Regions from separate parts of the Streptomyces sp. NPDC006476 genome, predicted to be linked through region 2. Evidence: riboswitches for the same ligand, from Rfam matches in the RefSeq annotation. Region 2 holds a riboswitch; each other region holds the start of a gene.

Region 1 (6,992 bases), on a different contig from region 2:
CACCAGCCACCGGGTGGCACCCGGCTTGCTGTCCTGGCCCGCGTGGCAGGCATTGCACGCGGCCGACCGTGTGCTGTGCGCGGACGGTGCGCATCCGCAGCTGCCGTATCTGCGGGAAGCCGGGATCGCCGTCGACGAGGGGGCCCCGACGGCCGAGGAACTGGTGGCCGCCTGCTCCGGTGGCCGCACGGTCGTGCTCGTCGCCACGGGCGAGGGCGAGCCGGCCCTCACGGACGGCCTCGCGCGGCTCGCCGGTTCGGGACGCGTGAGCATGCCCGACCTGGAGCTCCTCCCCGCCTCCTACGACCTGCCCGGCGCCCGCCTTCTCGACCTCGTCCAGGTCATGGACCGGATCCGTCTCGAATGCCCCTGGTCCTCCCAGCAGACCCACAAGGGGCTGGCGAAGTACGGCATCGAGGAGGCGTACGAACTCGTCGAGGCGATCGAGGACGGCGACCGCGACGAGCTGCGCGAGGAACTGGGCGACGTTCTGCTGCAGGTCGTCTTCCACTCCCGCATCGCCGAGGAGGACCCGGAGACACCCTTCTCCATCGACGACGTGGCCGGCGGCATCGTCGCCAAGCTCATCCACCGCCACCCGCACGTCTTCGGCGACGAGACGGCGACGACCCCGGAGGAGGTCAAGGAGCACTGGCTGCGCACCAAGGCGATCGAGAAGCGGCGGGAGTCGGTGACGGACGGGATACCCCTGGGCCAGCCGGGCCTCGCCCTCGCGTCGAAGCTGGCGTCCCGCGTGCGGACGGCGGGACTGGACGTGCCGCTGCCGGCGGGTGAGGGCATCGGCTACGAGCTCCTTGCGCTGGCGGCGCGGGCGGAGGCGCAGGGCGTGGACCCGGAAGCGGCGCTGCGGGTCGCGGCGCGGGCGTACCGAGACGCGGTGCGCGCCACTGAGGGGCTGTCCTCCTAGTACTGCGGTCCGCTGAGGGCCTGTCGTCCTGGTCCGGCGGTCTGCTGTCGTTCTGGTCCGGCGGTGCGCTGTCGTTCTGGTCCGGCGGTGCGCTGTCGTTCCGGCCCGGCGATCCGCTGTCGCTCGGCTCGGAGGTCCGCTGTCGTCCTGGCATAGGGATCCGCCGTCGTCCCGGCACAGCGGCCCCCTGTCGTCCCGGCCCCCCGGCCCCCCGTAGTCCCGGCCCGGCGGTCCCCTGTCCTCCCGGCCCCGCGGTCCGCCGTCGCCCGACACCCCGCCCGCCATAGTCCTGGCGCCGAGGTCTGGACGGGTGCGGGAGGCCGGATACCGTCGAGGAGTGACCAGCCATCCCGCTCCCGACAGCACCGTCCCGGAACTCTTCAGCTGGGAGTTCGCCACCGACCCCTACCCCGCCTACGCGTGGCTGCGTGAGCACGCCCCCGTTCACCGGACCACGCTGCCCAGCGGAGTCGAGGCCTGGCTGGTCACCCGGTACGCCGACGCCAAGCAGACGCTCGCCGACAGCCGGCTCTCCAAGAACCCCGCGCACCACGACGAACCCGCCCACGCCAGGGGCAGGACGGGGATCCCGGGGGAGCGGAAGGCGGAGCTGATGACGCATCTGCTCAACATCGACCCGCCGGACCACACCCGGCTGCGCCGGCTCGTCAGCAAGGCCTTCACCCCGCGCCGGGTCGCCGAGTTCGCCCCGCGGGTGCAGGAGTTGACGGACCGTCTCATCGACGGGTTCGCGGGGAAGGGGGAAGCGGACCTCATCCACGAGTTCGCCTTCCCGCTCCCCATCTACGCGATCTGCGACCTCCTCGGCGTCCCGCGCGAGGACCAGGACGACTTCCGGGACTGGGCGGGCATGATGATCCGGCACGGGGGCGGACCGAGGGGCGGAGTCGCGCGGTCGGTGAAGAAGATGCGGGGGTACCTCGCCGAGCTCATCCACAAGAAGCGCCAGGCCCTCCCGGACGAGCCCGCTCCCGGCGAGGACCTCATCTCCGGACTCATCCGCGCCTCCGACCACGGCGAGCACCTCACCGAGAACGAGGCCGCGGCGATGGCGTTCATCCTGCTGTTCGCCGGGTTCGAGACCACCGTCAACCTCATCGGCAACGGCACCTACGCCCTGCTCACCCACCCCGAGCAGCGGCAAGCCCTCCAGAACTCCCTCGCGGCCGGCGAAGAGGCCCTGCTCGCGACCGCCGTCGAGGAACTCCTGCGCTACGACGGCCCGGTGGAGCTGGCCACCTGGCGGTTCGCCACCGAACCCCTCACCATCGGCGGACAGCACATCGCGGCCGGCGACCCGGTCCTCGTCGTCCTGGCCGCCGCGGACCGGGACCCGGAGCGGTTCGCCGACCCCGACACCCTCGACCTCGCCCGGCGTGACAACCAACACCTCGGCTACGGCCACGGCATCCACTACTGTCTCGGCGCCCCGCTGGCCCGGTTGGAGGGCCAGACCGCGCTGGCCACGCTGCTCACTCGACTGCCGGATCTGCAACTCGGGGCCGACCCGGCCGAGTTGAGGTGGCGGGGCGGGCTCATCATGCGCGGACTGCGCACGCTTCCGGTGGAGTTCACCCCGGCCGGATGAGGAGACACCGCCGGACAAACGCCGGACAAACATGACACGCGCTCAAGTCTGTGATCTTCACGTGATCTACGCGGCATTAACTTGTGACAAGTGATCGTCTGACGATACGTTCACGGATCAACAGCGGCGCCAGGGTTTGGCCCACGCTTCACGCGCCGTGGTCAGTACTGTCTCGCGAAAGGCCCCCACATGCTCTCCGGGAACGGTCGTCACCGTCGCCCCCGCCAGGCTCCGGCCCTGCTCGTCGCGGCCGGCGTGACCGGCTCCGCCATCGCCATCCCGCTTCTCGGTGCGGCGAGCGCGAACGCGGCCGACGGGACCACGTGGGACAAGGTGGCGAACTGCGAGACCGGCGGCTCCTGGAGCGAGAACAGCGGCGGTTTCTACGGCGGCCTGAAGCTGACCCAGGACGACTGGGACAAGTACGGCGGCCTCGACTACGCCGAGCGCCCCGACCTCGCCAGCCGCAACCAGCAGATAGCCGTCGCCGAGAAGATCCTCGACGCCGAGGGCGTCGGCGCCTTCCACACCTGTGGACTGACCTCCGGGCTGACCGAGGACTCGGCCTCGGTGGACATCGACACCGGTGTGTCCGGCGGTTCGTCCGGTTCATCCGGTTCGTCCGACACCTCGGGCGGGTCCGGTTCCACCGGTCTGTCCAACTCCTCGGGCGACTCGGCGGGTGACTCCTCCTCGACGGACGGCTCGCCGTCGCTCTCCGCCTCCACCGGCTCTCCCTCCCCTTCGGCGGGCAAGTCCAACAAATCGGACAACTCGGCCTCGCCCTCCGTGTCTCCCTCGGATTCACGGGCGGCCGACAGTCCGTCGACAGGTCCGTCGAAAAGCGACGACTCGGACAATGAGCAGCAGGCGGTGGGCTCTTGGAGCCTCGTCGACACCGGCGCCGTCGCCTCCGCCACGGGCGCCGGACGGCACCGCGGCCCGAGCGCCGAGGAGGCCGTCACCGAGAGCGCCAAGGGCGGCACGTACACCGTGCACGCCGGCGACACCCTCGGCTCCATCGCCGACAGCCTTGGCCTGGACGGCGGATGGCGCGCGCTCTACGGCGCGAACAAGCAGGCCATCGGCGCCGACCCGAACCATGTCTCCGCCGGTCAGACGCTCGAACTTCCGGTTGAATAAGGGGCGAACGGGGCGGAAAAAGACGGGAGTTCACGTCATGCTTCGCGCTGAATGTCCGGTTTGGCGAAAGTGTGGGATGAGTCTCAGAAGCCCTGATCGTCTTTGAAATTCCGCCGATTCCGTGTCTACGGTCTTCACCGCTCGGCAATCCGAGCCCCGGCGGCCGCAACGCCGAATCCTGCCAGTGGCCGTACGGGAACAGTCGTCGCTTGACAGCGCCGTAGGCAGGAGCGGGGGACCCAAGGTAAGTGCCCCACCGGGCAGTTGACGGTGGCGGCTTGGGGTGGAGCCGCGTCTCGTGAAAGCGAGGACGCGGCCGGGCAACTCAACCGGCCCGAACCCGACAGCTCACCTCGCAGGCGTCGGTGAGGGGATCAACCATGCTGTTTTCCGGCAAGGGCAAGCACCGTCGTCCGTCCAAGGCCACCCGTGCCGCCGCGCTCGCCGGTGTCACCGGTGTCGCCATTGCCGCTCCGCTGATGGCGGCCGGCAACGCCTCCGCAGCCACCGCCTCCGAGTGGGACGCGGTCGCCCAGTGCGAGTCGGGCGGCAACTGGTCCATCAACACCGGCAACGGTTACTACGGCGGCCTGCAGTTCTCCGCCTCCACCTGGGCCGCGTACGGCGGCACCGCCTACGCCCCGCAGGCCAACCAGGCCAGCAAGGCGCAGCAGATAGCCGTCGCCGAGAAGGTCCTCGCCTCCCAGGGCAAGGGCGCCTGGCCGGTCTGCGGCAAGGGCCTGTCCAGCGCCGCCTACAACGGCGCGAGCGCCTCCAGCGGCACCACCAACCGCTCGACCGAGTCGCAGGCCGCCTCCCGCTCCTCCGAGCGTCCGGCCGCCAAGACCCACAAGAGCCAGAAGACCGTCACCACCCCGACCGGCAAGAAGGTCAAGAAGGGTGACGGCGAGTACAAGGTCGTCAAGGGTGACACCCTCAGCTCCATCGCCGCCAAGCACGGCGTCAAGGGCGGCTGGAAGAAGCTGTTCGAGCTGAACAAGGACATCATCGCCGACGCCAACCTGATCTACCCGGGTCAGCAGCTGCACCTGAAGTAAGAGCTGAACCACAGGGCCCTGACCGCCGTGTTCCCCAGTGTGGAGAACGCGTGAGGGCCTCCCCCGTCCCCACGGGCTCCCCGCTCCGGTGCGTGTTCCCCCGTACGCACCGGGGCGGGGCTTTTTCATGCGCGGGTGCTCGCACCGTTTTCACGCGGGAGCGCCCCACCCTCTTTGTTCCGTTCAGAAACAATTTACTCTCGGTTCTGCCCAAGGGGTGGTCGGCGGCGTGGCCGATCGGCCTTGGGCGGTTAGGCTCGTCTCGCAGAGCCACCGCGGCGCTGCACAGCCGCGTCACATGGAAGAAGGAGATGCTCGTGCCGTCCATCGACGTCGTCGTAGCCCGGGAAATCCTGGACTCCCGAGGCAACCCCACGGTCGAGGTCGAGGTCGGCCTCGACGACGGCAGCACGGGTCGTGCCGCCGTCCCGTCCGGCGCCTCCACGGGCGCCTTCGAGGCCATCGAGCTCCGCGACGGTGACCCCAACCGCTACCAGGGCAAGGGCGTCGAGAAGGCCGTCCTCGCCGTCATCGAGCAGATCGGCCCGGAGCTGGTCGGGTACGACGCCACCGAGCAGCGCCTGATCGACCAGGCGATGTTCGACCTGGACGCCACCGACAACAAGGGCTCCCTCGGCGCCAACGCCATCCTCGGCGTCTCCCTCGCCGTTGCCCACGCCGCCTCCGAGGCCAGCGACCTCCCGCTCTTCCGCTACCTGGGCGGCCCGAACGCGCACCTGCTGCCGGTGCCGATGATGAACATCCTGAACGGCGGCTCGCACGCCGACTCCAACGTGGACATCCAGGAGTTCATGATCGCCCCGATCGGCGCGGAGTCCTTCTCCGAGGCGCTGCGCTGGGGTGCCGAGGTCTACCACACCCTGAAGAAGGTCCTGAAGGGCAAGGGCCTGGCCACCGGCCTCGGTGACGAGGGCGGCTTCGCCCCGAACCTCGAGTCCAACCGCGCCGCCCTCGACCTCATCCTCGAGGCCATCAAGCAGGCCGGGTACGTCCCGGGCGAGCAGATCGCGCTCGCGCTCGACGTCGCCGCGTCCGAGTTCTACAAGGACGGCAAGTACGAGTTCGAGGGCAAGTCCCGCTCGGCCGCCGAGATGACCGAGTACTACGAGGAGCTCGTCGCCGCCTACCCGCTGGTCTCCATCGAGGACCCGCTGTTCGAGGACGACTGGGCCGGCTGGAAGGTGCTCACCGACAAGCTCGGCGACAAGGTCCAGATCGTCGGCGACGACCTGTTCGTCACCAACCCCGAGCGCCTCGCCCGCGGCATCGAGGAGGGCACCGCGAACGCCCTGCTCGTGAAGGTGAACCAGATCGGATCGCTGACCGAGACCCTGGACGCCGTCGAGCTGGCCCAGCGCAACGGCTTCAAGTGCATGATGTCGCACCGTTCCGGCGAGACCGAGGACGTCACCATCGCCGACCTGGCCGTCGCCACCAACTGCGGCCAGATCAAGACCGGCGCCCCGGCCCGCTCCGAGCGCGTCGCCAAGTACAACCAGCTGCTGCGCATCGAGGAGATCCTCGACGACGCGGCGGTGTACGCGGGCCGCAGCGCGTTCCCGCGCTTCAAGGGCTGAGCACCAAGGGCTGAGCGCCAAGGGCTGAGCACCGTCGACGGCTGATCCTTACGGGGTCAAGCCTTAGCCAGTCGTACGTACGTCCCCGTACCGGTCCCGTACCGTGTGCGGGGACGTACGCACGTGTGACGGGAGGCGGGGAACATGGCCGTGAAGGACCGGGACCGGTTCTCCACCGCGACCAGACTGCGGCTGCTCGGCGAGCAGACCGCGGCCCGTGTCTACCGTTCCCAGACCCGGCGCCAGGCCCGCCGCTCCCGCCTCACCGGCCGTGCGGCCCTGCTCGCGCTCGTGGTGTGCACGCTGGTCGTGGCGCTGGCCTACCCGATGCGTCAGTACGTCTCCCAGCGCGCCCAGATCTCCGACCTGGAGCGGCAGCAGCAACAGGAACGACAGCGGGTCGAGCAGCTGCGCGACCTCAAGGCGCGCTGGCAGGACGACGCGTACGCCCAGCAGCAGATCCGGCAGCGGTTGCACTATGTGATGCCGGGCGAGACGGGGTACGTCGTGATCGACCCGGACGCGGCCAAGCAGTCCCGCGCCGACCGCGGGGCCGCCGACCGGCCCTGGTACGCCAATGTCTGGTACGGGGTCGACAAGTCCGACGCCTCCGACCAGTGACGTGACGAGAGAGACAAGTTCGTAGTGGAAACGCC
Region 2 (6,992 bases):
CGTCCGAGCCGGACCGTGACGCACGCGTGCCCCCGTCCGCTCCGATCCGGGAGCGTTCCTCGGCCGGCAGCGTGTCCAGCAGTCGCCGTGCCGCGGCCAGCTTCCCGGTGATCGTCTTCTTCTGGCGCCGCAGCTCCGCCTGGCGTGACTTCAGCGCGGTCAGCTCCACGCGCGCGGCTCCGCGCAACCGCTCGATGTCCAGCAGCTGTCTGCGGACGTCCGCCACGGCCGCCGCCTGCCGGGTGCCCGCCCGGTCGACGAACTCGGCCCCGTCGAGGTACCGGTCGGGGTCGTCGGACAGCGCGAGCTGCACCGCCGGGTCGATGCCGCCGGCCCGGTACTGTGCCGCGGCCATCGAACCCAGCGCGTCCCGGGCCGAGTTGAGCTTGTCCGTCTTGCGCGCCGCCTGGTCCCGCAGCGCCGACAGCCGCTTCTCGGCCGCGTCCGCCTTCTCCTTCGCCCCGTCGTACTTCTCCGTGGCGGTCTCCGCCTCCTGGTACAGCTTGTCCACCTTCGCCTTGACCTGCGCCGGCGTCAGCTTCGGCTCGGCGTGTCCGGTCCCGTCGAAGGCCGTGGCGGTGGCCGCGCCCGCGAGGGCGATGGTGAACGCGGTACGGGCCGTGTTGCCGCCGAGCGAACGCCGACTGGGCTTGCGGTGCGCTGCCACGTGGACTGCACGTCCTTTCGTACGACCGCCCCGTACCGAGGCGGCTTACGCGTCCGGCGACGGCCCGCACAGGGGGAACGGCCCGCCGCCGGACCTTCTCGGCGGTGGTGGCCGACTGCCGCCCCTGGCCCGGGCGGCGGTGGGGAGCCGGTCACCTGGGGGAGGACGCTAAACCTGATGGTGTCGGCGGGGTAACGCCTTGTGCGGAACTGCCGCGAGCGGACCGGCGGGTGACCGGATACGACCGTGACGGCGATCCGGGACCGTCGACTTCGCGCAGGACGCTGACCGAAGTGACGGTTTCGGGACACCTGTGGGCGGCATGGTGCTATGGGCCGCATATATGCAGGATCGGGTCAGGGGAGGCGGGCCGGTGTCGGACGCCCCATGCGCCCCTGTTTAAGCTCCGGCCTCATGGACGTACTCATCCACCTCTTCGTCGGCCTGCACATCGTCGGCATCGCCGCGCTCCTCGGTGGCTTCCTCACCCAGCTGAAGGCGATGGGCCGCGGTGAGGCCCGCTTCGTCCCGGGGATGCTGCACGGCGCGCTGACGATGCTGGTCACCGGCGCGATCCTGGTCGGGCTCAACCAGGCCGACGACCATCACGTCAACAACATCAAGATTGGCATCAAGCTGGCGCTGCTGGTCGTGATCCTCGGCCTGGTCTATGTGAAGCGGGACGAGGAGAAGGTGGACAAGAGCCTGTTCGGGCTGGTCGGCGCCCTTACCACGGTGAACATCTTCATCGCGGTGCTGTGGACCTGAGGCCTGCGAGGGCGGCCGCGAGAGCCTGAGCGGCGACCGCCAGGCACGCGGCCACCGCGATCCACAGCAACACCTGTCCCGGCCCCGTGAGCCACGGCACGTGCAGGGCGGCGGCGACCGACAGGACGGCCGTCGCCGTCATCCCCATCGGGAACACGGTCGCCCAGCGGCGCACGTCGTAGGCGGGCCGCGGCCGCAGCACCTCTGCGACGAGCAGTACGGCGTACCAGGCCGCGTCCAGCGCGAGCAGCGCGAAGGTGACGGAGCGCAGGACACCGCGGTCGTCGCCGCTCCACAGATACAGGGACGCGCTGTCCGCGGCCACGAGTCTCGCGCCGGCCAGCGCCGAGATGGAGAGCGCGCCACCCGCGACCCACTGATCGCCGGCGCCCTCCACGACCTGCCGCAGGTCGAACCGGGCGAAGGCGAGACCGTAGAGGACGAGCCCGAGCCAGAACAGCACGAGCGCGGTGTGCGCGAGCCACGCCGTCGACTCCGCGGCCGCGAGCACGGCGCCGAGCACGGCGAGCCCCTGGGTGGCCACGCAGCACAGGAACACCGCGCCGGGCATGCGCCGCCGCCAGTGCCGTACGACGTCCACGAGCAGCACCGGCCACAGCACGGCCGCCAGCGCGAGCAGAGCCTCCGCGAGGGTCTGCCATCCCAGGAGCGAGAAGCGGGTGCCGAGCACGGCGGTCGCCGCGACGGCGGCGAGCGACCCGGGCGTCCTGGCCTCCGCCAGCCAACTCTCCCGGTCCCACAGCAGCCGCGCGGCGAAGTCCGCCGCCAGGTCCAGCCAGCCCCCGCAGGTCAGCACGAGGGCGATCCGCGACACCGTCTCGTGTCCCGTCAGCTGAAGCCCGACCGACAGGATCCCGGTCGCCATGACGGCGGCCCCGGCCGCGGGCGGCCGCTGCGCCCACCAGACGAGGAGAGCGGAGCGGTCGGGCACGGGGCTGCGGCTGCCGGGCATGCGGCCGATGGTAGGGAGCCCGGCCCGGCGTCCGAGAAGGGCACGCGCGCGGTCGGAAGGAAATACGCGCGGGCGCGCGGAGCGGTGGATGGGCGCGGACCGACACCTACGCGCCGAAGTGCGGCTGTGCACGACGGCACACAAACAACGCCCCACGCCTACCGCAACCGCAGCCGACCGCCCCCAGCCGCTTGCGCGCCCCGCACCCCACGGCCGGTGGCGCCCGAAGCGGCTTCGCACGCCTGTCGCGCGCTGGGTCGGCGGGCGCTCAGAGGCCGTCGCGTGCCGCGCATCCCACCGCCGGGTGGCGCGGAAGCGATGCCGCATGCTGCAGCACGTTTGGGGGCCGCGCGGAGGTGTTTGCGGGCCCCGCGCCCCACGGTCGTGCGGCGGCGCGTGAAGCGGCTTCGCACGCCTGTCGCGCGCTGGGTCGGCGGGCGCTCTGAGACCGTCGCGTGCCCACGTCCCTCCGCCGGTGGCGCGGAAGCGATGCCGCATGCTGCAGCACGTTTGGGGGCCGCGCGGAGGTGTTTGCGGGCCCCGCATCCCACGGTCGTGCGGCGGCGCGTGAAGCGGCTTCGCACGCCTGTCGCGCGCTGGGTCGGCGGGCGCTCTGAGACCGTCGCGCGCCGCGCATCTCATCGCCGGGTGGTGTGCCGAGTGCGTCGCGCGCCCGGCGGCCTCATACGGGGCGCACGAGACCGTCCGCGCGCCCCGGCCCGGCGCCTCACGCCGGGCGTACCACGCTGTGGATGATTGATTCGCCGGCGTAGTAGATGGACTCCTCGCGGACGTACGCGCCCGGCTTGGGGGCGTGGATCATCATGCCGTTGCCGATGTAGACGCCGACGTGGCTGATGTCGTCGTAGAAGAAGATCAGGTCGCCGGGCTGGGCGTCGGCGAGGGAGACGGTGGTGCCCGCGTTCACCTGGTCGTAGGTGGTGCGCGGGAGGTCCACGCCCGCGGCCTTCCAGGCGGCCTGGGTGAGGCCGGAGCAGTCGTAGGAGCCGGGACCGGTGGCGCCCCAGACGTACGGCTTGCCGATCTGCGCGCGGGCGAACGCGAGCGCCTTCGCGGCCTTGGCGGCGTAGGAGGAGTCCGTGGAGTCCGTGGTGCCGGTGTCCGAGGAGGAGGTGCCGCCCTGGGACGTGGTCCCCTCCTGGGCCTTCCGCGCCGCCGCCTGCTGCTGGGCCAGCTCCGCGGCCTTGCGCGCGGCCTCCTCCTGCTGCTTCTTCTCGATCGCCGCGAGCCGCGCCTTCTCCTCGGCCGTCAGCTTCGACAGCAGCTCGCGCGCGTCGGAGAGCTTCTTCTGGACCGTGGCCTTGGCGGTCTGCAGATCGCTCTGCGACGTGCTGAGCGTCTCGAGGCTCCGGGAGGCCTCCTCGCGCTTCTTCATCGTCGCGGACTGCTCGGTGAAGTAGTCGTCGACCGCGCTCTTCTGGCGGGCGGTCAGCCGGCCCATCAGCTGCGTCTGGTCGAAGTAGTCCTGCGGGGAGTCGGCGAGCAGGAAGGTCGCCGTGTCGGGCGCGGCGGCACCCGTCCGGTACTGCGCGGCGGCGAAGGAGCCGAGCCTGTCGCGCTCCTCGTTGAGCTTCTGGGCGCGCTTGGCGACGTCGTTGAGCAGGGAGTCGACCCGTCTGCGCTGCTTGGTGGTCTTCTCCTTGGCCGCGTTGTACTTCTCGGTGGCCGACTCCGCCTGGCGGTACAGGTCGTCGACCTTCTTCTCGACTTCCTCGAGGCTGGGGCTGCCGTCGGCCGAGGGGGCGGCGTTGGCCGACTGGGAGAGCAGGGCCACGGAGGTGAGGGCGGCCGTGGCGAGAGCGGGGGTGCGTATGCCTGCTACGCGCGTAACGGCGGGACGCGTCTTGCGGTGCGACGCCAAGACCGGCGACTCCTTCCATCGTCCGCCTACCGGGTTAGCTGTCGGGTTCGGGCGGGTGGTTCGGAAGGGTTGCCCTACGGCCCGGTCCCCGGGAGGGGGCCGGCCGATTCACCCCAAGGTCCTCGTGGGTCCCCGGCTCCGGCTGCGCGGCGGCGCCCCGGACTCGGCGGAGGCCGCACGGCCCGGCGAGGTTCGCCGGTGGGGGTCGTACGGCCCGTCCGAACGGTAGCCAACTCGTGTGGTCCGTGTGAAGGTTGATGTTCGATTTGTCCGATACATTTCCGTGACCTTTGATCAGCCCCGCCCGCCCGGCCACGTGCGGTGATGGCGCGCCACGGAGCGTGTGCGAGGTATCGGATCGGGCGATGTTCTCAGGGCGGCGGCGGGCTGTCAGTGGGGCGCCCTAGACTCGGAGAGCGATGAGCAGCCTCTTTGACGACAGCTTCCTGGCGGACCTCCAAGCCCCTCGCGGGCCCGCGGACGAACCCCCGCCGCCGCCCGAGGACGATCACGTACCGGAGCCCGTTCCGGACGATCTGTTCGGCGGGAAGTTCGACGTGCCGCCGGACCGGGACGCCTATTACCGCGACGGCGCCCCCCGCCCGGCGATCGACCCGGCGGCGCTGCTGGACGGGCTGAACGAGAACCAGCGCGCGGCCGTCGTGCACCATGGCGCCCCCCTGCTCATCGTGGCCGGTGCCGGCTCCGGCAAGACCCGTGTCCTCACCCACCGCATCGCCTACCTCCTGGCCGAGCGGAACGTGCACCCGGGCCAGGTCCTGGCGATCACCTTCACCAACAAGGCCGCCGGTGAGATGAAGGAGCGGGTCGAGCAGCTCGTCGGCCCGCGCGCGAACGCGATGTGGGTGATGACCTTCCACAGCGCGTGCGTGCGCATCCTGCGCAGGGAGAGCAAGAAGCTCGGCTTCACCTCGTCCTTCTCGATCTACGACGCCGCCGACTCCAAGCGCCTGATGGCCCTGGTCTGCCGCGACCTGGACCTCGACCCCAAGCGCTACCCGCCGAAATCCTTCAGCGCCAAGATCTCCAACCTGAAGAACGAGCTGATCGACGAGGAGGACTTCGCCGCCCAGGCCACCGACGGCTTCGAGAAGACCCTCGCCCAGGCCTACGCCCTCTACCAGTCACGGCTGCGCGAGGCGAACGCCCTCGACTTCGACGACCTGATCATGACGACGGTCAACCTGCTCCGCGCCTTCCCGGACGTCGCCGAGCACTACCGCCGCCGTTTCCGGCACGTCCTGGTCGACGAGTACCAGGACACCAACCACGCCCAGTACGCGCTCGTGCGCGAGCTGGTGGGGACGAGCGAGCACCCCGTCGACGTCCCGCCGAACGAGTACGACGTCCCGCCCGCCGAGTTGTGCGTGGTGGGTGACGCGGACCAGTCGATCTACGCCTTCCGCGGGGCGACGATCCGCAACATCCTCCAGTTCGAGGAGGACTACCCGGACGCGACGACGATCCTGTTGGAGCAGAACTACCGCTCCACCCAGACGATCCTGTCCGCGGCCAACGCGGTCATCGAGCGCAACGAGTCCCGCCGCCCCAAGAACCTGTGGACCAACGCCGGCGCGGGCGCGCGCATCACGGGCTATGTCGCCGACACCGAGCACGACGAGGCCCAGTTCGTCGCCGACGAGATAGACCGTCTCACCGACGCGGGTGACGCGAAGGCCGGGGACGTCGCCGTCTTCTACCGGACGAACGCCCAGTCCCGTGTCTTCGAAGAGGTCTTCATCCGTGTCGGCCTGCCCTACAAGGTCGTCGGGGGCGTCCGCTTCTACGAGCGCAAGGAGGTCCGGGACGTCCTGGCCTATCTGCGCGTGTTGGCCAACCCCGAGGACTCGGTGCCGTTGCGCCGCATCCTGAACGTCCCCAAGCGCGGCATCGGCGAGCGCGCCGAGGCGATGATCGACGCCCTCTCGCAGCGGGAGAAGATCAGCTTCCCGCAGGCGCTGCGCCGTGTCGACGAGGCGTACGGCATGGCCGCGCGCTCCGCCAACGCGGTCAAGAAGTTCAACACGCTGATGGAGGACCTCCGTACGATCGTCGAGTCCGGCGCGGGCCCGGCGACCGTCCTGGAGGCGGTGCTCGAACGCACCGGCTACCTCGCCGAGTTGCAGGCTTCCACCGACCCGCAGGACGAGACCCGTATCGAGAACCTCCAGGAACTCGCGGCCGTGGCCCTGGAGTTCGAGCAGGAGTCCGGTGAGGGCGAGGAGTCCCCGGGGCTCGCCGACTTCCTGGAGCGGGTCGCGCTGGTCGCCGACTCCGACCAGATCCCCGACGAGGAGGAGGACGGCTCCGGGGTCATCACCCTGATGACCCTGCACACCGCCAAGGGCCTGGAGTTCCCGGTGGTCTTCCTCACCGGCATGGAGGACGGCGTCTTCCCGCACATGCGCGCCCTCGGCCAGACCAAGGAGCTGGAGGAGGAGCGGCGGCTCGCGTACGTCGGCATCACGCGCGCGCGTGAACGGCTGTATCTGACCCGCTCCGCGCTGCGCAGCGCCTGGGGGCAGCCGTCGTACAACCCGCCCTCCCGCTTCCTGGAGGAGATCCCGGCGCAGCACGTGGACTGGAAGCGGACGGGCGCCACGTCTCCCGTCTCCTCGGGACCGGCGTCCGGCGTCGCGGCCTCCCTGTCGTCCTCCCGCTCGCGCTCGTCGGCGTCGGGG
Region 3 (6,992 bases), on a different contig from region 2:
GGCACCGTCGTCGGGGGCGGTGGAGTGGTAGACCTCGTTCGACTGGCTGTCGTAGCCCCAGACGTCCTTGCCGTTGTGGATGAGGCTGTACTCCGCCGCGTTCTCCAGCAAGGACAGCTTCTGTCGGTCCGGGCCGTCGGCCGCCACGCGCAGGGTGTGGGTGCCGGTGGCGAGCTCGGTGAGCTTGGACGTGGGGTCGGCGGAGGATCCGTCACCGGATCCGCGCCCGGCACCGGACGTCAGGCTGCTCTCCAGGCCGCCCAGGTTCGGCAGGCCCAGATCCGTGGTGACCTTCACCGTGCCGGACAGCTGCTGCACGTCCGACTTGGCGATCTTGTCGAGGAGTTGCTGCGCGCTGATCTTCGGCAGGCTGGGGTCGCCGGAGTCGGCGAGCGCCGGGACGAGCCCGATGGTCGCCGCCGCCACCCCCACCACCGCGACCGGGACGACGTACCGCGCGGCCTTGCGCCTGCCCGCGCGCAGGTCGTCGGCCTCGCCGGCGATCGTGCTGTCGTCGGATTCGTACGGTGCCATGTGTGCGCTACCTCCGTCGTCGGCGGCGGCTTCCAACTTGCCTGTCAGCACTCGTCTTCCACCCAAGCCGCCATTCTCACCCGAATCGGTGAGGAGTGGTGTTTTCCGTGGTTTCCAGTTGACCAAATCGACGGAGGAGAAGCGTCAAACCTCGGAGGCAACTCCGTGTACTCCTGGGGTATGACACGAGAGGGCGACGCCTCCCCCGACCCGTAGGGGTACGGGTGTGAGGGGGAGGGCGCCGCCCTGCGTTTGAGCCTCAACTACCGTGTCAGCGCTGCAGGAACACGTAGTCGGCGTGGTACGGAACCCCGACGATGTCGCCCGGCGTGCAGCTGCCGGAGGGAGCGACTCCGCCGACCGTGTTGAGCCGCAGGATCTCCGCGGTGCCGGCGAGCAGGCCCCGGTGCTTGCCGGACTGCGTGGCCTTCAGGTCGAGCTCGGGGATGTTGCCGTTGCCGTTCGGGGTCTTGGTCAGGACGGCCCCGGTCACCGAGCTGCCGTCGGGTGCGACCCACTGCGGCGTACCGGAGTTGGGGGCGACGAAGGAGTGCTTGATGCCGCCGCCGAGCAGGGCGCTGACGTCCCGCTGGGCGAAGGCGTACCCGCCGCCGTCCGCCGGCTTGCACTCGTAGATCTGCTTGCCCTTGACCACGGACGCCTGGAAGTTGTGCAGGGCGTCGCGGAAGTCGAAGGCGGCGACGGCGACCTTGTGGAGCTGGCCGCGGACGGCTCCGCCCGGGAACCGGGACGTGTGCAGGTTGGCGTAGAAGGAGCCGGGGTCGGAGGTCAGCGCCTCGAGCAGCGCCGGGTCGTCGACCTTGACGGTACCGGTGAGGTGGTGGCCCTTGGCCTTCTTGGCGATGAGCTTGCTGAAGTCGATCTTGACGCCGCCGTTGGTGCCCTTGGCGCCCTGGTGGATGTGGAGCATGGTCGGCCTGCCGGTGCCGCGCCAGGTCACGGCGACGGACACCTTGTCGCCCCGGACCTTGATGAACTCCAGCGCGGCGCCGTCCTTGTCCCCCACGGCCGGGCCGCCCTGCACCGGCACCTCGTTGGCGCCGCGCAGGCTGGTGGCGAGCAGGGTCGCGGTGGAACCCGCGTGGTCGGCGCGGGTGCCCGTGGTGGCGGAGGCGGGAATCGTGGCGGCGGCGACACCGCCGGCGGCGGCCACCGCGAGGGCGGTGACGATGAGGCTCTTACGGCGCTTCGAGAACGTCGTGTTCTTGCCCATGATGCAGTTTTCTCCCCGTAGACCGGCCGACACCCCCTGCGTCGGCCTGCTGGGTATGAGTACGGAAGCGATCTGAGACTGGACTCAGTCCAAGGATGTGATGCGCATCACATCACCGGGAAGGGCTGGCTCAGCCCGTCCGTTGTAGCCCGTACGGCATCCGGGGAACGAGGCCCTTCCGGGCCGACGGCGGTGCAGGGGACGAGTCCCCTGCCGCGTCCAAAGGGGCATTCCCTCTGGTGAGGGGGCGTGGGCAGATCAGCCCGCGCGGTGCACCACCGCGTCGCACATCTCCATCAGCGCCAGCTTCGCGTCGCACTCCCTCAGCGGCGCCAGCGCCGAGCGCGCCTCCTCCGCGTAGCGCACGGTGTCGCGCCGCGCCTGCTCCAGGGCGGGATGCGCCCGCAGCCCGGCCAGCGCCTCCGCGTGCCGCTCGTCGTCGGTGAGGTCGGAGTCGAGCAGCTCGCACAGGGCGATGTCCTCGGCCAGCCCGAGGCGCGCAGCCCGCTCGCGCAGCCGCAGCACCGGCAGGGTCGGGATGCCCTCGCGCAGGTCCGTCCCCGGCGTCTTCCCCGACTCGTGCGAGTCGGACGCGATGTCCAGGACGTCGTCGGCGAGCTGGAAGGCGACCCCGAGCCGCTCCCCGTACTGGGTGAGCACGTCCACGACCGTCTCGTCGGCGCCCGACATCATCGCGCCGAACCGGCAGGACACGGCCACCAGCGACCCTGTCTTGCCGCCGAGCACGTCCAGGTAGTGGTCGACCGGGTCGCGTCCGTCCTGTGGTCCCGCGGTCTCCAGGATCTGTCCGGTGACCAGTCGCTCGAACGCCTCAGCCTGCACCCGCACGGCCTCCGGACCGAGGTCGGCCAGGATGTGCGAGGCACGCGCGAAGAGGAAGTCGCCGGTCAGTACCGCCACCGAGTTGCCCCAGCGGGTGTTCGCGCTGTCGACCCCGCGGCGCACCGCCGCCTCGTCCATGACGTCGTCGTGGTACAGCGTGGCGAGGTGGGTCAGCTCCACGACCACGGCGGACGGCACGACTCCGGGCGCGTACGGGTCGCCGAACTGGGCGGCGAGCATCACGAGCAGCGGCCTGAAGCGCTTTCCACCCGCCCGCACCAGGTGCTGGGCGGCCTCCGTGATGAAGGGGACCTCACTCTTGGTGGCTTCGAGCAGTCCCTCCTCGACGGCCGCCAATCCGGCCTGGACATCGGCTTCCAGAGCCTGGTCCCGCACGCTCAGCCCGAACGGCCCGACGACGGTCACGAGGGGTCTCCTGTCTGCTGGTGTCTACTGGCGGTTACGCGGTTTGTCGATACGTCGCTGCCATCACTCAAGTCAGCGTATCCGGTCACCTTTCGATCACCGATGCCGCCCACCCGTCCAGGCCGGGCGGTATCGGATCACGACCGGTATGTATTTGATCAACTGATATGAACCGATTTTTACCGACTCACGCGCCCGACGTGAAGAGGAGCGGCGGCGCGTGTCCCGAACAGAAGCCGACGCCGAGCCCGGCAGTCAACCTTTCCCCGGTGACGACCACGCATTCCTCGGCAGTCAGACCATCCCGATACCCCTGTCCGCCGACACGCTCACCAATGGCGGAACGGGCGAGTGCCACCTCTGCCCCACGGGCGGCCGTTTGACTATGAGTTGAGGGCATTGCCCGTTTTGCCTCTCTTGTCTAAACCAGTGACTTGGCTCACGCCTGAGCATGATCCGCATTCCGGTGCATTTCTCCCGATCCGCCTTTTCCTGCGCCCGAGTTGAGGCTTGGCAACCGCAAAGGATCAAGCACCCCATATGCCTCAGACCAAGGTCAACAGGGGTGATGTGTGAATTCGGGACTTGTTCCGGACATGTGCTCTCGCATACGTTCCCGGCCTGTCGGGCGGACGCCTAATCCTGCCGCCGCCCGTTCCACCAACCGAGAACGCACGGCAGGAGCGGGGGAACCAGGTAGTTCGCCGATTCGGACGTCCCAGGACATCCGGTCCGGCTCGGGGTGAAGTCGTGTCGCCGTACGGCGGTGCGGCCGGGCATCTCCCGCCCGAACCCGACAGCTCACCTCGCAGGCGACGGAGAGGAACCTCGTCATGTCCGCTGCCGCTCAGCACCGCCGTACCAGAAGCTCCCGCATCGTCCGCAAGCTCGCCGTCATCGGCACGGGTGCCGCCGTCCTCGCCCTGCCGATCGTGGGCGCGACCAGCGCCTCCGCCGCCACCCCCACCGTGGCCACCGCCACCTCGCTGGGCTACGCCAACAACCTCGACGGCTGGATCCGGGCCTCCCTCCAGGTCATGGCGCAGCACGGGATCCCCGGCACCTACAACGGCATCTACCGCAACGTGATCCGCGAGTCCTCGGGCAACCCGTACGCGATCAACAACTGGGACTCCAACGCGCTCGCCGGCACCCCGTCCAAGGGTCTGCTGCAGGTCATCGACCCGACCTTCACCGCCTACCACGTGTCCGGCACCTCGTGGGACCCCTACGACCCGGTCGCCAACATCACCGCCGCCTGCAACTACGCGGCCGCGCGCTACGGTTCGATCGACAACGTGTACGGCGCCTACTGAGCCGACCGGTCAGAACAGTCTCTCGAGGACGACGGCGATGCCGTCGTCCTCGTTCGACAGGGTGATCTCGTCGGCCACCGCCTTGAGTTCGGGATGGGCGTTGGCCATCGCGACGCCGTGGGCGGCCCAGTCGAACATCGGGATGTCGTTGGGCATGTCGCCGAAGGCGATGGTCTGCCGCGGGCCGAGCCCCAGGTGTTCGGCGGCCAGCGCGAGCCCGGTGGCCTTGGTGATGCCGCACGGTTGGAGTTCGACGGTCCCGGGCCCCGACATGGTGACGGTGGCCAGCGAGCCGACCACCGAGCGCGCCGTCGCCGCCAACTCGTCGTCGGACAGCTCGGGATGGCGCAGCAGCACCTTGCTGATGGGCTCGCACCACAGGTCGTCGCGCCGGCCGACCCGTACGGCGGGCAGGGTGGGGTGCGGCATGAGGTACCCGGGTTCGATGAGCGTGAGGCCGTCGACGCCGTCCTGGTCGACGGCCGCGTACACCTGTCCCACCTCGGCCTCGATCTTGCCGAGGGCCGTCTCGGCCAGCTCCCGGTCCAGCGTGACGGACCACAGCAGACGGTCCGCGCGGTGGTCGTACACCTGCGCGCCCTGTCCGCACACCGCGAGCCCCCGACCGCCCAGGTCGTCGAGGAGCGGCCGCACTCTGGGAGCCGGCCGGCCGGTCACCACGAGGTGCCGGACACCGGCGCCGGCCACGCGCGCGAGGGCGGCGAGAGACCGGTCGGAGAGGGTGTCGTCACCTCGGAGCAGTGTGCCGTCCAGGTCGGTGGCGATGAGTCCATATGCGGTGGGTGCGGCCATGATCAGAGAATACGGACCGCACGTCCCACCGACTCATCGCGAACCGGTCGACCGGCCCGTTCTCCCCCGCCCCTCCGTCAACTCCCGTATCTCCGGCAGGTGTCGCTCAACTCCCTTGTCACCGGCGGGTGTCGGGGAGCTCGCGAGGAGCGCCTCGCGCCGGGCGGACGCGCTCCTCGCCGGTCGGCGGTGGGCGGTTCAGCCGTGTGCCGCCGCCAGGTGCCTCGCCAGCCTCGGGGAGGCGAACCCCGTGCCGCAGACGAACCGCATCACCGGTCCGTACGAGGCCGCGGCCGGCAGACCGGTGAAGTACAGGCCGGGGACCGAGGACACGTACCCGGCGCCCAGCCGGGGCGCGCCACGGCTGACGGCGACACGGGTGCGCAGCTCGGGCCCGAGGAAGTCCATCGCCGCGATGTCCACGCGGTAGCCGGTCGCCGCGATGACGTGGTCCGCCGCCAGCTTCTCGGTCTGACCGCCGAAGGTGCGCACCGTGAGCGTCGGGCTGCCACCGTCCGCGTCGGTTCCTACGATCCTGTCGACCTCGGTGACCTGCACCTTGCCCTCGAAGCGGTCGCGCAGCCACCAGGCGCCGAGCGGGCCGAGGACCCGGCGGACGAGATAGTGGCGCGCCCCGGCCGGGAGACGGCGGTACGGGTGCGGGTAGTAGCTCAGTGCCCACAGCGACCAGGCACGGCCGAAGGGCGACTCGGGGCGCAGCCTGGGCTGGTTCCAGGGCGGTGCCCCGAAGGCGACCTTGCCGCGGCCCCGGGAGACCACCCTCACCTGCGCGCCCGCCTCCGCCGCCAGCACCGCCGTCTCCAGCGCGGACTGGCCGGCGCCGACCACGATCAGGTCCTTGCCGGCGTAGCGCGTGAGGTCGTGGTGCTGTGAGCTGTGGGAGACCGGGCCCGTGGGGGCGGGGCCGTCCGGCGCCGCGGCCAGTTCCGCGGGCAGGTGGGCGAGGCCGTGCAGGCCGGTCGCCACGACGACCGCGCGGGCGGTGAACAACTCGCCGGAGTCCAGCTTCAGTTCGAAGCCGCCGCCGCTCCCCCGGTCGACCGAGACCACCCGCACCCGCTCCAGCTCGGGCACCAGCTTCTGCTGGAACCACTCGCCGTAGGCGATGAAGGTCTCGACCGGGATGATGTCCTCGTCCGTCACCAGCCGCTTGATGCCGGCGGCGTCGCAGTAGTCGGCGAGAGTGTGCCCCTGCTGCGGCGCGTCGAGGCTGGAGGCCACGGGCGTCGACTTCAGGAGCATCCCGGCGGGCATGTGGTCGCGCCAGCTGACCATGGGCTCGCCGAAGACGCGGACCGGGATGCCGCGTGCGCGCAGATGGGCGGCGGTGGACAGGCCGAACGGCCCGGCGCCGATGATCGCAACCGGTTGAATCACGAAGTCCCTCCCCAGGACGCTGAATTCGCCACTTCGTGTGGTTCGGCTCGGACGGCTGACGGTCGGCTAGCCCCCCGAACTGGTGGTGCCGCCGCGGCGGTTGGTCCGCCACAGCTGATACAGGTGCTTCGCGCCCGGCCGCACGAAGCGCGCGAGCATCGTGAGGAACGGCAGCGGGTCGTCACCCGCGAGCCAGGCCAGTTCCGTCCCGCTCGCACGGGCCGGCGCGTGCGGCGTCGTGTAGCCGCTGCGGCGGTAGGCGAGCAGGGCGGGCAGGTCGATGTTCTCCACGATGTACCGGTGACCGGCTCGCTGTTCCCCCTCCGGGACGGTGCGGCCGGTCAGGTCCAGATGCATGGCGCGGACGACGTCCACCCCCGACTCGTTCTCGAAGAGCCGGAACTGGGCGCCCACGCGCGGGTTGAAGT

Evidence for each region. A riboswitch is a leader RNA that binds a small molecule or an ion and turns the genes downstream of it on or off. The one in region 2 is predicted to bind cyclic di-AMP.
Region 1: another riboswitch for cyclic di-AMP. It lies ahead of ABZZ74_RS25905 (transglycosylase family protein); the one in region 2 lies ahead of ABZZ74_RS07755 (NlpC/P60 family protein).
Region 3: another riboswitch for cyclic di-AMP. It lies ahead of ABZZ74_RS32755 (transglycosylase SLT domain-containing protein); the one in region 2 lies ahead of ABZZ74_RS07755 (NlpC/P60 family protein).

The regions. Positions count from the first base shown of each region.
Region 1 is NZ_JBEXPK010000023.1:97,864-104,855, reverse strand. It holds gene ABZZ74_RS25920 (nucleoside triphosphate pyrophosphohydrolase) at 1-928, shown strand, start outside; gene ABZZ74_RS25915 (cytochrome P450) at 1,266-2,537, shown strand; gene ABZZ74_RS25910 (transglycosylase family protein) at 2,727-3,680, shown strand; cyclic di-AMP (ydaO/yuaA leader) riboswitch at 3,887-4,057, shown strand; gene ABZZ74_RS25905 (transglycosylase family protein) at 4,061-4,738, shown strand; gene eno (phosphopyruvate hydratase) at 5,050-6,336, shown strand; gene ABZZ74_RS25895 (septum formation initiator family protein) at 6,481-6,957, shown strand; gene ABZZ74_RS25890 (DUF501 domain-containing protein) at 6,982-6,992, shown strand, end outside.
Region 2 is NZ_JBEXPK010000005.1:128,700-135,691, forward strand. It holds gene ABZZ74_RS07740 (NlpC/P60 family protein) at 1-667, opposite strand, end outside; gene ABZZ74_RS07745 (hypothetical protein) at 1,082-1,435, shown strand; gene ABZZ74_RS07750 (tellurite resistance/C4-dicarboxylate transporter family protein) at 1,413-2,408, opposite strand; gene ABZZ74_RS07755 (NlpC/P60 family protein) at 3,136-4,290, opposite strand; cyclic di-AMP (ydaO/yuaA leader) riboswitch at 4,298-4,469, opposite strand; gene pcrA (DNA helicase PcrA) at 4,710-6,992, shown strand, end outside.
Region 3 is NZ_JBEXPK010000035.1:45,299-52,290, reverse strand. It holds gene ABZZ74_RS32770 (DUF2092 domain-containing protein) at 1-534, opposite strand, end outside; gene ABZZ74_RS32765 (CHRD domain-containing protein) at 806-1,768, opposite strand; gene ABZZ74_RS32760 (polyprenyl synthetase family protein) at 2,027-3,037, opposite strand; cyclic di-AMP (ydaO/yuaA leader) riboswitch at 3,677-3,865, shown strand; gene ABZZ74_RS32755 (transglycosylase SLT domain-containing protein) at 3,871-4,353, shown strand; gene ABZZ74_RS32750 (HAD family hydrolase) at 4,363-5,166, opposite strand; gene ABZZ74_RS32745 (FAD-dependent oxidoreductase) at 5,365-6,564, opposite strand; gene ABZZ74_RS32740 (ATP-grasp domain-containing protein) at 6,631-6,992, opposite strand, start outside.